Regions from separate parts of the Saccharothrix sp. NPDC042600 genome, predicted to be linked through region 1. Evidence: riboswitches for the same ligand, from Rfam matches in the RefSeq annotation. Region 1 holds a riboswitch; the other holds the start of a gene.

Region 1 (6,916 bases):
CGTCCAGCGCCACGGCGACCCCGGAGGCCGGCGCGCCCAACAGGTCCAGGACGGCCGCGACGGTCGCCCCGTCGGCCAGTTCCCGCTCCTGACCATTCACCCGAGCCTTCACCCGTGTCCTCCTTCGCGAGCTTCCCGGAGCAGGTCGAGCACCCGTCGCGCCGTCACGGGCGCGAGCAGCAGACCGTTGCGGTGGTGGCCGGTGGCGGCCAGCACGCCGGGTTCGAGCCACCGGACGACCGGCGCGTTGTCCGGGCTGCCCGCCCGGAACCCGGCGGCGCACTCGGCCAGCGCGTACTCGGCGATCCCCGGCCACACCACCTCGGCGTCGCGCACCAGGTCCCGCACGCCGCCGACGGTGACGTCCGCGTCGAACCCGGCCTCGTACTGGGTCGCGCCGAGCACCAGCCCGTCCGCGCGCGGCACCAGGTAGACCGGGCGGCCGGAGACGTGGGCGCGGAGGGTGTGCGTGGGCGGCGGCAGCGCGCCGGGCCTGGTCCGCAGCCGCAGGATCTCGCCCTTGACCGGCCGGATCACGTCCTTCAGGGCCGGGTGCAGGTCCCGGCTCCACGCCCCGGCGGCGATGACGGTGACCGCCGAGTCCACTGTGGACTTCCCGGTGAACCGCACGCCGTTCTCGGCGCACGCCCGCCGCAGGGCGTCGAGCAGGAGCCGGTTGTCCACCGACAGGTCGCCGGGCACGGACAGTCCACTGCGGACGGTCGGACCGAGGCCGGGTTCCAGCGCGCGCAGCTCGCGCCTGGTCACCCGGTCGGCCGCGCGGCCCATCCGGCCCAGGTAGGCGCACAACTGGTCCAGCACCTCGGCGTCCGCGGCGTCGACCGCCACGGCCAGCGTCCCGACCCGGCTCAGCGGCACGTCCAGCGCCGCCGCGAACCCCGGCCACAGCTCCAGCGACTCCACGCCCAGGGCCAGCACGTCCTCGTCACCGGGCCACGCCTCGGTGATCGGCGCGAGCATCCCGCCCGCCACCCACGACCCGCCGTGCGGCGACGCGTGGTCGACCACGGTCACGTCGAACCCGTCGCGCGCCGCGAACCACGCGGCGGACAGCCCGACGACACCGCCGCCCACGACGGTGATCCCACTCGCACTTGCCAAGGCACTCACGCTCCCTGCGCCGGCATGACCCGGATCAGGTTCGACGGTCGGAGCGAACCACGCTCCCTCTCAGCCCGGTGTTCTCCAGGCTCCCGTGCGGACCACGTCCACCGTAGCGCACGATTCCGGCCGGCGGTTACGGTGCCGGGCGTGCCAGGACTCGACGGAACGCAAATCAGGCGGCGGCTCGCCGACTCGCTGCTCTACCTCTGCACGCCCACGCGGCCCGACCTCGCGGACTTCGCCGACGCCGTGCTGGCGGGCGGCGTGGACATCGTGCAGTTGCGCGAGAAGGGCCTGGAGGCCAAGCAGGAGATCGCGGCGCTGGAGGTGCTGGCCGAGGCGTGCGCCCGGCACGGCGCGCTGCTCGCGGTCAACGACCGGGCCGACGTCGCGCACGCCGTGGGCGCGGACGTGCTGCACCTGGGCCAGGACGACCTGCCGGTGCCGGCCGCCCGCCGCGTCCTCGGCGACGACGTGGTGATCGGGCGCTCGACGCACGACGTGGACCAGGCGCGGGCGGCGGCGATCGAGCCGGGCGTGGACTACTTCTGCACCGGCCCGTGCTGGCCGACGCCGACCAAGCCGGGCCGCCCCGCGCCGGGCCTGGACCTGGTCCGCGCGACCGCCGGGGCGACGGACCGGCCGTGGTTCGCCATCGGCGGCATCGACCGCGAGCGGCTGCCCGAGGTGCTCGCCGCCGGCGCGTCGCGCGTGGTCGTGGTGCGCGCCATCACGGACGCGGAGGACCCGAAAACCGCCGCAGCATCGTTGAAACTTCAACTAAAAGGCGTACAGTCGTAGGCGTGATGCCTGTGCTGTACCTGGGCCACGGGGCTCCCCCGCTGGCCGACGACGAACGGTGGACCGGCGAGCTGAGGTCGTGGTCCGCGACGCTCCCGCGCCCGGAGTCGATCCTGGTGGTGTCCGCGCACTGGGAAGCGGACCCGCTGACGCTCGGCGCGACCACGACCGTGCCGCTGACCTACGACTTCTGGGGCTTCCCGCAGCGGTACTACGAGGTCACCTACGAGGCCCCCGGCGCGCCCGAGCTGGCGGCTTCGGTGGCCAAGCTGGTCGACGAGCCCGTGCACCGGGACGAGGCGCGCGGGCTCGACCACGGCGCTTACGTGCCGTTGAAGGAGATGTTTCCCGACGCGGACGTCCCGGTGCTCCAGATGTCCATGCCGACCCTGGACCCGCGCCGGCTGTTCGAGGTGGGTCGGCGGTTGGCCCCGCTGCGCGACCAGGGCGTGCTCATCGTCGGCAGCGGGTTCATGACGCACAACCTGAGCTGCGTCGACATGCGGCAGGGGCCGGACTACGCGCCGCCGTCGTGGTCGGCGGAGTTCGACGACTGGGCGGGCCGGGCACTGGTCGAGGGCGACGTGGACGCGTTGCTGGACTTCCGGCACAAGGCCCCGGCGGCCGGCGTCGCGCACCCCAGGACGGAGCACTTCGCGCCGCTGTTCGTGTCGTTGGGGGCGAGCGCGGACCAGGAGGCGGCCACCACGGTCGAGGGCTTCTGGTACGGCCTGTCGAAGCGGTCCGTGCAGTTCTCATGACCCGCTGAGCCGCGAGCCGCGAGCCATCCGACGCGGCACCCCCGGGGCCTGAGGGGGAGGAGGGACAGGCCCCGGGGGTGCTTTCACGCGGTGCGCGGTCCGCAGGGGGAAGTGACCGCGCGCCCCAAGTGCGTCACCCGATCGTCAGGCGCAGGCCGTAGACGCTCAGGATCTCGTTGAGCGGTTGGAAGTAGGTCGTGCCGCCCGAGGAGCAGTTGCCGGAACCGCCGGAGGTCACGCCCTGGGCCTGGCCGAAGCTGGTGCCCGCGACCCACGAGCCGCCCGAGTCGCCCGGCTCCGCGCAGGCGCTGGTGCGGGTCAGGCCGTAGACCGTGCCCTGCGGGTAGTTCACCGTCGAGTTCTTGGCCTGGACGGTGCCGCAGCGCCAGCCCGTGGTGGAGCCGGAGCGGCAGATGGTCGCGCCGACGGCCGCCTCCGACGAGCCGCGGACGGTGACGTTGGTGCCGTTGTAGCGGTTCACCCACGGCCGCGAGGTCCAGCTGGAGTTCGTCGCGACCCAGGCGTAGTCGTTGCCGGGGAACGACGAGCCGCGGAACGTGCCCTGGGACACGCGGTTGTAGCCGGTGGTGGTGGTGCCGACCCGGCCGCAGTGCCCGGCGGTCACGAAACCGCCCGACACCGAGAAGCCGACCGAGCACCGGCCGCCGCTGCCCATGTAGTACGCGTCACCGCCGCGGGTGTCGTACAGGGTCGTCGGCGAGTGCTCGACCTCGACCACGCGGACCGCCGGGCTGACGGCCTTCGCGGTCGCGAGGAAGCTGTCGGCCGCCGCGTCGCGGACGTGGCGGTTGACCTCGACGACGACGGAGTTGCTCTTGTCGTCCACCCGCCAGCCGGTGATGGCCTGCGGCGCGGACAGGGTGTCCAGGGCGGTCTTCGTCCCGACCAGCGAGCGCTGGGAGAACGGGATTACCCGCGGCTCGGCGCCGTGGGCGCGGACGGCGTCGCTCTTCGCGGCGTCGGTGACACCGACGGTGAGCTTGCCGGTGGCGGAGTCGATCCACGCGCCGGCGAACGTGTCGCCGAGCACATCGCGGACCTTCGCCTCGGCTTCACCCGACCTGGCGTCACTCGCCAGACGGACGCGGGCCTGTTCCGCGTTCAGGCCGAGGTCGCGTTGCACCGCTTGGAGCAACTCGGCCGGGTAGCTCTCCGTGTCGGACGCGGTTGAGCCATAGGGGGCGGCAGGGTCCGCGTTCGCCGGTACGCTGAGAGCTGTAGCCGCGCCGGTGGCGAGCAAAGCAGCCGCGGCGAGGCGGGCCGCACTCGTGCGGTTCATTTAGGCGTCTCCCTCATCTTCGGGTGCAGGGAACCCGAGAGCCTGGTTGCAGGGACCGCTCTCGGGGGCTCTAGGGGGACGGGTGGTGGGGCGGCGGCAGGGGTCGCCCCACCCCTTTTCTGTCTTCCGTCGCGTGCAGGGGCGCCGCGACCGTCCTCACGGCGCGCTCGGCCCGGGCGGCGGGCGCTCGCAGCTCCCACATCCGGCGCCTCCCTTCCCGGTCGCTACCGACCAGTACTCGCCCGTTCGAGCGACGTTATCAGGCTGTTACCTATGACGGCGCAGTCCATCTGAGCGCGAAGTGTGTCACAGCTCACGACCGTTTGACTGCGCTGTGTAGCGTTTGACAGTTAACTCTCACTCAAGGTAATGAGACGATCACCGATTTGGGGTGATTTGCCAGAAGTAAGGGCTTCGGCGATTCATGGCCCTGAAGTGTGAATGCTGCTGCTCTGGTCGGGTGACACCGAAGAGCTTCCCGTGGTCGTCGGAGTAGTCGTCGACGCCGGCGGTGTCGTGGTTGGCGCAACGGACGACCCGGTGGTCGTCGTGGTGCCGGTCGCGGTGGTCGTGGTGCTCGTCGTGGATTCGGGTGGGCCGGCCCGGTCCGGAGCGGGATCCTGGTGGGTCGTCGGCACGGGTCCCGGCACGGCGGTCCCCCGCACCCGCTCGGCGCTGCCGAACGCCACGACCCCCACCACGAACACCAGCGCGGCGCTCAGCCCGGCCGCCGCCCACCGCACCCGCGTGCGTTCGATCGAGTGCTGGTAGAGCGCGGCCCCGACCGTGCTGACCACGCTCGCCACGGCCGCCCCGACCACCGTGCCCGCGAGGTTGAGCTTCGCCCCGAGCACGGCCGCGGTGACCGCCCCCAACGCGCCCGCGACGACCTGCGCGGGCTTGATCTCCAACTTCTTCTCCTGGTCAGCCATCTCCTCCGGTGGACGGGCCGCCGCCCCGGCGGGTTGGCCGGCCGTGAGGACCGCAACAGCACCCGCCGGCGCGGGCCATGATCGGGGCATGCGACTCGTGACGATCGACGACATCCGGTCCGCCGCCGCCGTGCTCGACGGCGTGGTCGTGCGCACGCCGCTGCTGCGGTTCGACGACGGGCTGTGGCTCAAGCCCGAGAGCCTCCAGGCGGTCGGGGCGTTCAAGGTCCGGGGCGCGTACCACGCGCTGTCCCGGCTCGCGCCCGACGTGCGGGCCCGGGGCGTGGTCGCGTACTCCAGCGGCAACCACGCGCAGGCCGTCGCCTACGCGGCGCGGCTGTTCGGGGTGCCGGCGGTGATCGTCGTGCCGGACAACGCGCCCGCCGTGAAGGTCGCGGCGACCCGGTCGCACGGCGCGGAGGTCGTGCAGGTGCCCATGGCGCAGCGCGAGCAGCGGGCCCACGAGCTGGCCGAGGAGCGCGGGGCGACGCTGGTGCCGCCGTTCGACCACCCCGACGTGATCGCCGGGCAGGGCACGGTGGGGCTGGAGGTCGTCGCCGACCTGCCGGACGTGGCGACCGTGCTCGTGCCGGTCAGCGGCGGCGGGCTGATCTCCGGGGTGGCGACGGCGGTCAAGGCGGTGCGCCCGGCCGCCCGGGTGGTCGGGGTGGAGCCGGAGCTGGCGGCGGACGCGGCGGCGTCGTTGCGCGCGGGCGAGCTGGTCCGGTGGCCGGCGGCGGACCGGGAGCGGACCAGCGCGGACGGGCTGCGGGCGCAGCCGTCGGAGTTGACGTTCGCGCACATCCGGGAGCTGGTGGACGACATCGTGACCGTGTCCGAGGCGGAGATCGCGGCGGCGGTGGGCCGGCTGGCGCGGCAGGCGCGGCTCGTGGTGGAGCCGAGCGGGGCGGTGACGACGGCCGCGTACCTCAAGTCGCCGTCCGCGCGGACCGTGGCCGTGATCTCCGGCGGGAACGTGGACCCGGAGGTGTTCGCGACGATGCTCTAGGTGCGCACGCGGGGCGGCGGGGCGTCCACACCGCACGCGTGGCACTCGTGGCCGGGCTCCCGGGGCCGGAGGACGTCGTTGTCCGTCCCCAGGGCCAGCAACCCGCCCACCGCCGACGCCACCGCGCACAGCAGCAACGCCGTCTGCCACCCGCTGGTCATCGCCGCGGGGTCGGCGTACCGGTCGCCGGTCAGCCCGACGGCGGCGGGCAGCACGGCCACCGCGAGCAGGCTGCCGGTGCGCGCGACCGCGTTGTTCACGCCCGAGGCCACGCCCGCGAACCGGTCGGGGGCCGCCGCCAGCACGGTCGCCGTCACCGGCGCGACCACCGCCGCGAGCCCCAGCCCGAACACCAGGACGCCCGGCAGCACACCGGTCGCGTAGGACGCCCCGGGTTCGGCCAGCCGAAGCAGGAGCATTCCACCCGCCACGAGCAAAGGTCCGATGACAAGCTGCGCACGCGGCCCGATCCGCTGGGCCAGCCGACCCGACCGGGCGGACAGCGCGAGCATGATCACGGTGATCGGCAGGCTCGCCAGCCCGGCGGCCGTGGGCGAGTACCCGAGCGACACCTGGAGCTGGAGGACCATGAGCACCATGACCCCGCCCAGCGCCGCGTAGACGAGGAACGTCAACCCGTTGGCCAGCACGAATGTTCGATCGCTGAACAATTGGGGCGGCACCAGCGCGTCCCGCCCGCGCCGCTGGAACAGCACGAACGCGACCAGCCCGACCACGCCCACCACGGCCGCGCCGACGACCAGCGGGTCGAGCCCGCGCACCGGCGCCTCCACCAACGCCCCGGTGATGCCGGCCAGACCCAAAGCTCCGACTACTGACTCCACGAAGTTCGGCCGGCCGGTCATCTGCTCGTCCCGCGACTCGGGCACCTTGGTCCGCGCGAGCCACACGCACACCACCGCGACCGGCAGGTTGACCAGGAACGCCAGCCGCCAGGACCAGACCTGCACCAGCAGGCCGCCGAGCA
Region 2 (6,916 bases), on a different contig from region 1:
GCGCCGGTCGGCCGGATGCGGCTGCTGGCCGTGAAGTCCTTCGGCGTGGCCACGATGACCCTGTTCGCGATCACCCTGATGTCGTTCGTCGCGGTGATCACCGGGGCGGTCCTGTTCGGCGGCACGGGGATGCTCACGCTGTCCGGCAGCACCCTCCCGTTCGGCGCGGCGCTGGTCCGCATCGCGCTGACGATCCTGCTGGTCACCGTGCAGGTGTGGGGCGTGGCGGCGATCGCGATGGCGATCTCGGCGTGCACCGAGCACCCGCTGGTCGTGATGGCGGCGACGATGGCGGGCGTGATCGTCTCCGCGGTGCTGGGCCTGTTCGAGGCGCTGGACTGGCTGCACCCGTACCTGATCACGACCAACTGGAACAGCCTGATCGACGTCATGCGCGACCCCCTGCCCACCGAGGCCCTGTGGCGCAGCACAGCCCTGGCCGGCTGCTACATCCTGATCGGCCTCTCCCTAGCCGCCATGCGCCTAGCCACCAAGGACAACTAACCCCACCCCACCGACCAAGCGCCCCACCGACCATCCATCCACCCACCACGCAGCCACCCGCCACCCGCCACGCAGCCACCCGCCACCCGCCACCCGCCACCGGCCACCGGCCACCGGCCAGGCAACACGCGCCCCGCCGACTCACGCCCCACGCGTTCCGGCGGGTCGCGCAAATCGGCAGGTGGCGCGGGCCGCGTGATCTGGCAGGGCGTGCGCGTCGGCGGGTCAGCGGCTCGCACGGCCCGGCAGGGTGGCGGCGCGCTCAGGCAGGGCGGCGGGGCGCGTGGTGTGGCGATTCGCCAGTCCGGCTGGTAGCGCGCGTGAAAATCCGTTGGCCCCGTCCAGCGCCTCGGGCAGGGTGGCGCGCATGTTCCTGGAGACCGAGCGGGTCAGGTTGCGGAGCTTTCGTGAGTCCGATGTGGACGCCCTCGCCGACCTGCACGCCGATCCGGCCGTGATGCGCTACCTGGACGGCGGTCGGCCGCTCGACCGGGCCGCGGCGGCGGAGCTGCTCGACCGGCTCATCGCCGCCGACGGCTGGTGGGCGGGTGAGGAGAAGGCGGGTGGTCGGTTGCTCGGGTTGTTCGAGTTCCGCGAGACCGCGCCCGGCGTCCGGGAGCTCGGCTACCGGCTCCACCCGTCGGCCTGGGGCCGCGGGTTCGCCACCGAAGTCTCGAAAGCTTTGCTGGACAAGGGTTTCCGCGAACTGGGCGTGCACCGCGTCTTCGCCACGACGATGACCGTCAACACCGGCTCCCGCCGCGTCATGGAACGGGTCGGCCTGCGCTTCGTCCGCACCTTCTTCCAGGACTGGCCCGACCCCATCCCCGGCTCCGAGCACGGCGAGGTCGAGTACGCCTGACCCGCGAAGACTGGACCGGGGGTCCGGCCCGCTAGCCGATGACGGCGACCCCGTCCGGGTCCACCGCCAACCGCACCCGCTCACCCACCTCGGGAGCGGCGGCGACAGGGGCCACCGCCTCGAACTCGTCCCCCTCCACGCTCACCAGCAGCCGCACGTGGTCGCGCCGGTGGACGCGTTCGAGCACGTCCCCCGCCAGCCCGCCGTCCGGGTCCACCCGCAACGCGGACGCCCGCAACCCCACCCGCGCCGCCACACCCACCAGCCGCGCGGCCCGCTCCGCCGCCAGCACCTTCCCGCACCCCAGGAACCGGGCCGTCTCGACGTCCGCCGGCGACCGCCACACCTCCGCCGGCGGCCCGACCTGCACGATCCGGCCCGCCCGCATCACCGCCACCCGGTCGGCCAACGTGAACGCCTCGTCGTGGTCGTGCGTGACCACCAGCGCCGTCGCCCCGGCCTCCCGCAGCAGCCGCGCCAGGTCCACCGCCAACTGCTCCCGCAACGCCCGGTCCAGCGCCGACAGCGGCTCGTCCAGCAGCACCAGCCGGGGCCGGGGGGCCAGCGCCCGCGCCAGCGCGACCCGTTGCTGCTCGCCGCCGGACAGCTCGGTCACCCGCCGCCGCTGGTAGCCGGCCAGCCCGACCAGTTCCAGCAGCTCGTCCACGCGCTTGCGCCGCGCCTCCCGGTCCACCCGCTGCATCCGCAGCCCGAACGCCACGTTCCCGGCGACGTCCCGGTGCGGGAACAGCTGCCCGTCCTGGAACACCAGCCCGAACCCGCGCCGGTGCACCGGCACGCCCGCCAGGTCCGCGCCGTCCCACGTCACGCCGCCGGACGAGGCCGGCACCAGCCCCGCCACGGTCCGCAGCAGCGTCGACTTGCCGCACCCCGACGGCCCGAGCAGCGCCACGACCTCGCCGTCACCGACCGACAGGTCCACACCGGACACCGCGACCAGCGGCCCGTACCGGACGGTGATCCCCTGCAACGCCAACATCTAGAACTCCCCGCCGGCCGGCACCCGCAGCCGCTCGACCAGCAGCACGGCCGCCGCGGTCACCACCATCAGCAGCGCGCACGCCGCGTACGCCATCTGGCTGTTCAGCTCACCCGGCCGCGCCATCAGCCGGGCGATCACCACGGGCAGCGTCGGCGCGTCCGGCCGGGCCAGGAAGCTGGTCGCCCCGAACTCCCCCAGCGCCACCACGAACCCGAACCCCGCCGCCGCGACCAGCGACCGCGACGCCAGCGGCAGGTCCACCTCCCGCCACACCCGCCACGGCGAGGCGCCCAGCGTCGCCGCCGCCTGCCGCAGCCGCTCGTCCACCGCCCGCAGCACCGGCAGCACGATCCGCACCACCAACGGCGTCACGACCAGCGCCTGCGCCAGCGGCACCAGCAGCGGCGACGTGCGGAAGTCACCCGGCAGGGCGTCCATGGTGACCAGGTACCCGAACCCGACGGTCACCGCGGACACGCCCAGCGGCAACATCAACGCGGTGTCCAGGGTCTCGGCCAACCACGCCCCGTGCCGCCGCAACCCCACCAGCACCACCGCCGACACCACGCCCACGACCAGCGCCACCAGGGTCGCGTCGGTCGCCACCCGCACCGAGTTCAGCGCCGCGTCGACCCCGGTCACCGCCAGCGTCCCGCGGTCGCCGGTCCCCGCCAGCGCCCGGTACCCGGCGAGGCTCCAACCGTCCGAAGTGGACAGCGACCGCACCACCAACCCCACCACCGGGGTCAGCAACAGCCCGACGACCAGCCACGCGACCGCCACGACGCCCCACTCGCCGCCGACCGGCCGCCGCACCGCCTCGGCCCGCAACGACAGCGCCCGTTCCCGACGCCGCCGCAGCACCCCGCCGACCACCAGCACCGCCACCACCGCGACGAACTGCACCAACGACAGCGCCGCCGCCCCGGACAGGTCGAACAGCTCGACCGTCCGCAGGTAGATCTCCGTCTCCACGGTCCGGTACCGCGCGCCGCCCAGCACCAGCACCACGCCGAAACTGGTGGCGCAGAACAGGAACACCACCGACGCCGCCGAACCCAGGGCCGGCGCCAGCGCGGGCAGCACCACCGACGTGAACGCCCGCGGCCGCGACGCCCCCAGCGACCGCGCCGCGTCCTCCGCCCGCCGGTCCAGCGACGCCCACACGCCGCCGACGGTCCGCGCGACCACGGCGACGTTGAAGAACGCGTTGGCCAGCACGATCGGCAGCACCCCGCCGTCGGGCCACAGCGCCCGGAACGCGAGCCCCACCACGACCGTCGGCAGCACGAACGGCACCATCACCGCCGCCCGCACCACGCCGGTGCCCCACACCCGGCACCGGGCCAGCAGGAACGCCACCGGCAGGCCCGTGACCAGCGCCAACAGCGTCGCGGCGAGCGCTTGGCCGAGCGTGAACCCGACCAGCTCCCACGTCTCGGGAGCGCCGATCACGGGCAGCACCCCGCCCTCGCCCAGCCCGAGGCCGACGATCGCGACCACCGGCCAGGCGAAGAACACCCCCAGGAACCCCAGGGGCAGGAGCGCGGCGAACGACCAGCCCAGCCCCGCGCGTGCGAACGTCCCGGTCAGCCCTGCACGAGTGCGCGCCATTGCTGCACCCACCGCTCGCGGTTGGCGTCGACCTGGCTCGCGGGCAGGGTGCGGGCCTTCTCCGGCAGCGGAGCGGCCTTGGTCCACGCCTCGGGCAGCGCCACGCCCTCGCGCGACGGGTACACGTACATCTGGCCCGGCACGTCGGCCTGGAACTTCTCCCCGAGCAGGAAGTCCACGACCTTGCGCGCGTCCTCGGCGTTCTTCGTGCCCTCCAGCACGCCCGCGTACTCGACCTGGCGGTAGCAGGTGTCCAGCAGCGCCTTGGTGCGCGGCGTGCCGTCGTCGCCGATCTCCGCCGACGGCGAGGACGCGTAGGAGACGACGATCGGGCGCGGGCCCTTGCCGCTGGAGCCGGAGAAGTCCTGGGTGTAGGCCTCCTCCCAGCCGGAGACGACCTTGACGCCGTTCGCCTTGAGCCTGGTCCAGTAGTCCGGCCAGCCGGACTCGCCGAACTCCGCGACCGTGCCGAGCAGGAACGCGAGGCCCGGCGAGGACGTGGCCGGGTCCTCCACGACCAGCTTGTCCTTGAACTTCGGGTCCGCCAGGTCGGCGTAGGTCTTCGGCGCGTCCGCGCCCACCGCGGCCACGTCGATGTTCACGCACACGTCGCCGACGTCCACCGCGTGCAGGCGGTTGGGCGGGTCGAGCTGGTAGCGCTGCGCGCCCTTGCCGGCCTCGGCGGAGGCGTACTCGGCGAACACGCCCTCCTTCAGGGCGCGCGAGGCGAAGGTGGAGTCCACGCCGAACGCCACGTCCCCGATCGGGTTGCCCTTGGTCAGGACCAGCTTGTTCGTCATGGCGCCGGCGTCACCACTGGCCAGCGTCTTGATGGTGATCCCGGTCTCGGCCTTGAAGGCGTCGAGCAGCTCGGGCTTCACCGCGAACGAGTCGTGCGTCACGAGGGTGACGACGCGTTCGCCCTGCGGCGCTTGGCCCGTGGTCGCGGAGCACGCGGCCAGCGAGGCCGCCGCGACGGCGACGGTCAGCACTCGTCGGAACATCGTTTCTCTCCCTACGCCGGCATGATCCGGATCAGGTGGACGGTCGAGGGCTTGCGAGCCCTCCTCTCAGCCCGGCGCATCACCGGACTCCCGTGGCGAACGCGCAGTTTACGCCACGCGGTGGGACCATCGGGGCATGGCCGAGCTGCTGACCGACGACCAGGTGACCGCCGCGCTGTCGACGCTGCCCGACTGGAGCGCCCGCGACGGCGCGCTCGTCCGCACGGCGGAGCTGCCCAGCTTCGCGCAGGCGATCCAGGTGGTGAACCGGGTCGCGGAGATCGCCGAGAACGACAACCACCACCCGGACATCGACATCCGCTGGCGCACGCTGACCTTCCGGTGCAGCACCCACTCCAGCGGCGGGATCACCGCGCTGGACGTGTCACTGGCGGAGGAGATCGACGGCGTCCTCGACGCGCTCGCGTGACCTCTCGCGCAGCACCACGCCGATCGCGACCAGGGTGAGCAGGCCCACCGCCGGGTAGACCCAGCCGAGCAGGGACAGGTACCAGGGGCGGGAGATGATCCAGATCGACGGCTGGGCGTGGAGCAGGAACGAGATCAGGTAGCTGCCGATCGCGAGCACCCACGCCCACGCCGTCACGGCCGCGAGCCGGTGCCGCACGCCGTAGATCAGCCACATCAGCGCGGGCACCGCCCAGACCCAGTGGTGGCTCCACGAGATCGGCGACACCAGCAGGCCCAGGAACTGGACGGCGACGACCATCGCCAGCGTGTCGGTGGCCTTGACCGCCCACCACAGCGCCCACGCGGCGCACGCGACCGCGACCGCGACGCCGACCAGGTAGATCGGCCCGGCCTCGACGTCGTAGCCGACCGTCCGGGACAGCGCCGCGCGCAGCGACTGGTTGATCGCCGACCCGACCGGTCCGACGCGCGTGGCGTCGCCGAGCAGGTGGAACCAGAACTGGTTCGACTGGCCCGCGGAGATCGCGAACCCGAGCAGGACCGTGCCGGCGAACGCGACGAACGACCACACCGCGGCCTTGTACTTGCGGGTGACCAGGAAGTAGAGCCCGGAGATCGCCGGGGTGAGCTTGACGCCGGCCGCGACGCCGACGCCCAGTCCCGCGAGCCAGGGCCGCGCGCTGACCAGCGTGCCGATCAGCAGCGCCGCCAGCACCAGGTTGATCTGCCCGTAGTTGAGGGTGGTGCGGACCGGTTCGACCCACACGAACAACGCGGTCCACAGCATCGCGCGGCGGGGGTCGGCGCTGCCGACCAGGGTGAGCGCCTTGCGGGTCAGGAAGTACAGGCACGCCAGGCTGAGCAGCTGCCAGAACCAGCGCGCCACGCCCCACGGCACCCACGACAGCGGCACGAACACGAACGCCGAGAACGGCGGGTAGGTGAACGGCAGCGCGAACTGCTCGGAGAACTCCTTGAGCCGCCACTGGTACAGCTCGCCGGTGAACAGCTCGGGCGAGGCGTTGCGGTAGACCATCAGGTCCACCATGGTCATCTTCGCCTGCAGCGCGACCATCGCGAGGTGGCCGACCAGGGACAGCCCCAGCAGCCACGGCGCGACCCTCAGCACGCGCGCCTCGACCTTGATCACGCCACCTCCACCACGATCGTGTGAATTGCACGACTGCCGGCCAACGAAACCGGGTACCCGGACGTCTGGACGAGTGGGAGATCTACGCAAGGGGATTCGTATGACCGCCGACATCGTCGTGTTCACCGTCGCCGCGCTGGGCATGCTGGCCACAGCAGGTGGCGTGTTCGCACTCGCCCGCCACAGCCGCAACCAAGTGCGGTGACCGGAGTCGGGTTCGGACACTACCCGAACGCCCGATCAGGGCCCGCCCCGTCCGGGGTCGGGCCCTGATCCGTTCGAGGGCACGAGCGCCCCTCGGCACGAGCGCCCCTCGGCACGAGCGGGCCTCGGCACGAGCGGGCCTC

Evidence for each region. Region 1 has a riboswitch for thiamine pyrophosphate ahead of thiO (glycine oxidase ThiO). Riboswitches for the same ligand answer to the same signal wherever they lie in the genome.
Region 2: it holds a riboswitch for thiamine pyrophosphate, as region 1 does, so the genes downstream of both, AB0A74_RS35640 (thiamine ABC transporter substrate-binding protein) here and thiO (glycine oxidase ThiO) in region 1, are expected to answer to the same signal.

What each region holds. Positions count from the first base shown of each region.
Region 1 covers NZ_JBEZBW010000110.1:18,059-24,974, forward strand. Annotated here, with positions in the region: gene thiS (sulfur carrier protein ThiS) at 1-112, opposite strand, end outside; gene thiO (glycine oxidase ThiO) at 109-1,122, opposite strand; TPP riboswitch at 1,117-1,228, opposite strand; gene thiE (thiamine phosphate synthase) at 1,273-1,926, shown strand; gene AB0A74_RS36785 (class III extradiol ring-cleavage dioxygenase) at 1,932-2,687, shown strand; gene AB0A74_RS36790 (S1 family peptidase) at 2,821-3,987, opposite strand; gene AB0A74_RS36795 (hypothetical protein) at 4,410-4,919, opposite strand; gene AB0A74_RS36800 (threonine/serine dehydratase) at 5,008-5,928, shown strand; gene AB0A74_RS36805 (MFS transporter) at 5,925-6,916, opposite strand, start outside.
Region 2 covers NZ_JBEZBW010000102.1:5,248-12,163, reverse strand. Annotated here, with positions in the region: gene AB0A74_RS35660 (ABC transporter permease) at 1-504, shown strand, start outside; gene AB0A74_RS35655 (GNAT family N-acetyltransferase) at 872-1,366, shown strand; gene AB0A74_RS35650 (ABC transporter ATP-binding protein) at 1,398-2,366, opposite strand; gene AB0A74_RS35645 (iron ABC transporter permease) at 2,367-3,983, opposite strand; gene AB0A74_RS35640 (thiamine ABC transporter substrate-binding protein) at 3,959-4,987, opposite strand; TPP riboswitch at 4,979-5,092, opposite strand; gene AB0A74_RS35635 (4a-hydroxytetrahydrobiopterin dehydratase) at 5,124-5,417, shown strand; gene AB0A74_RS35630 (mannosyltransferase) at 5,373-6,569, opposite strand.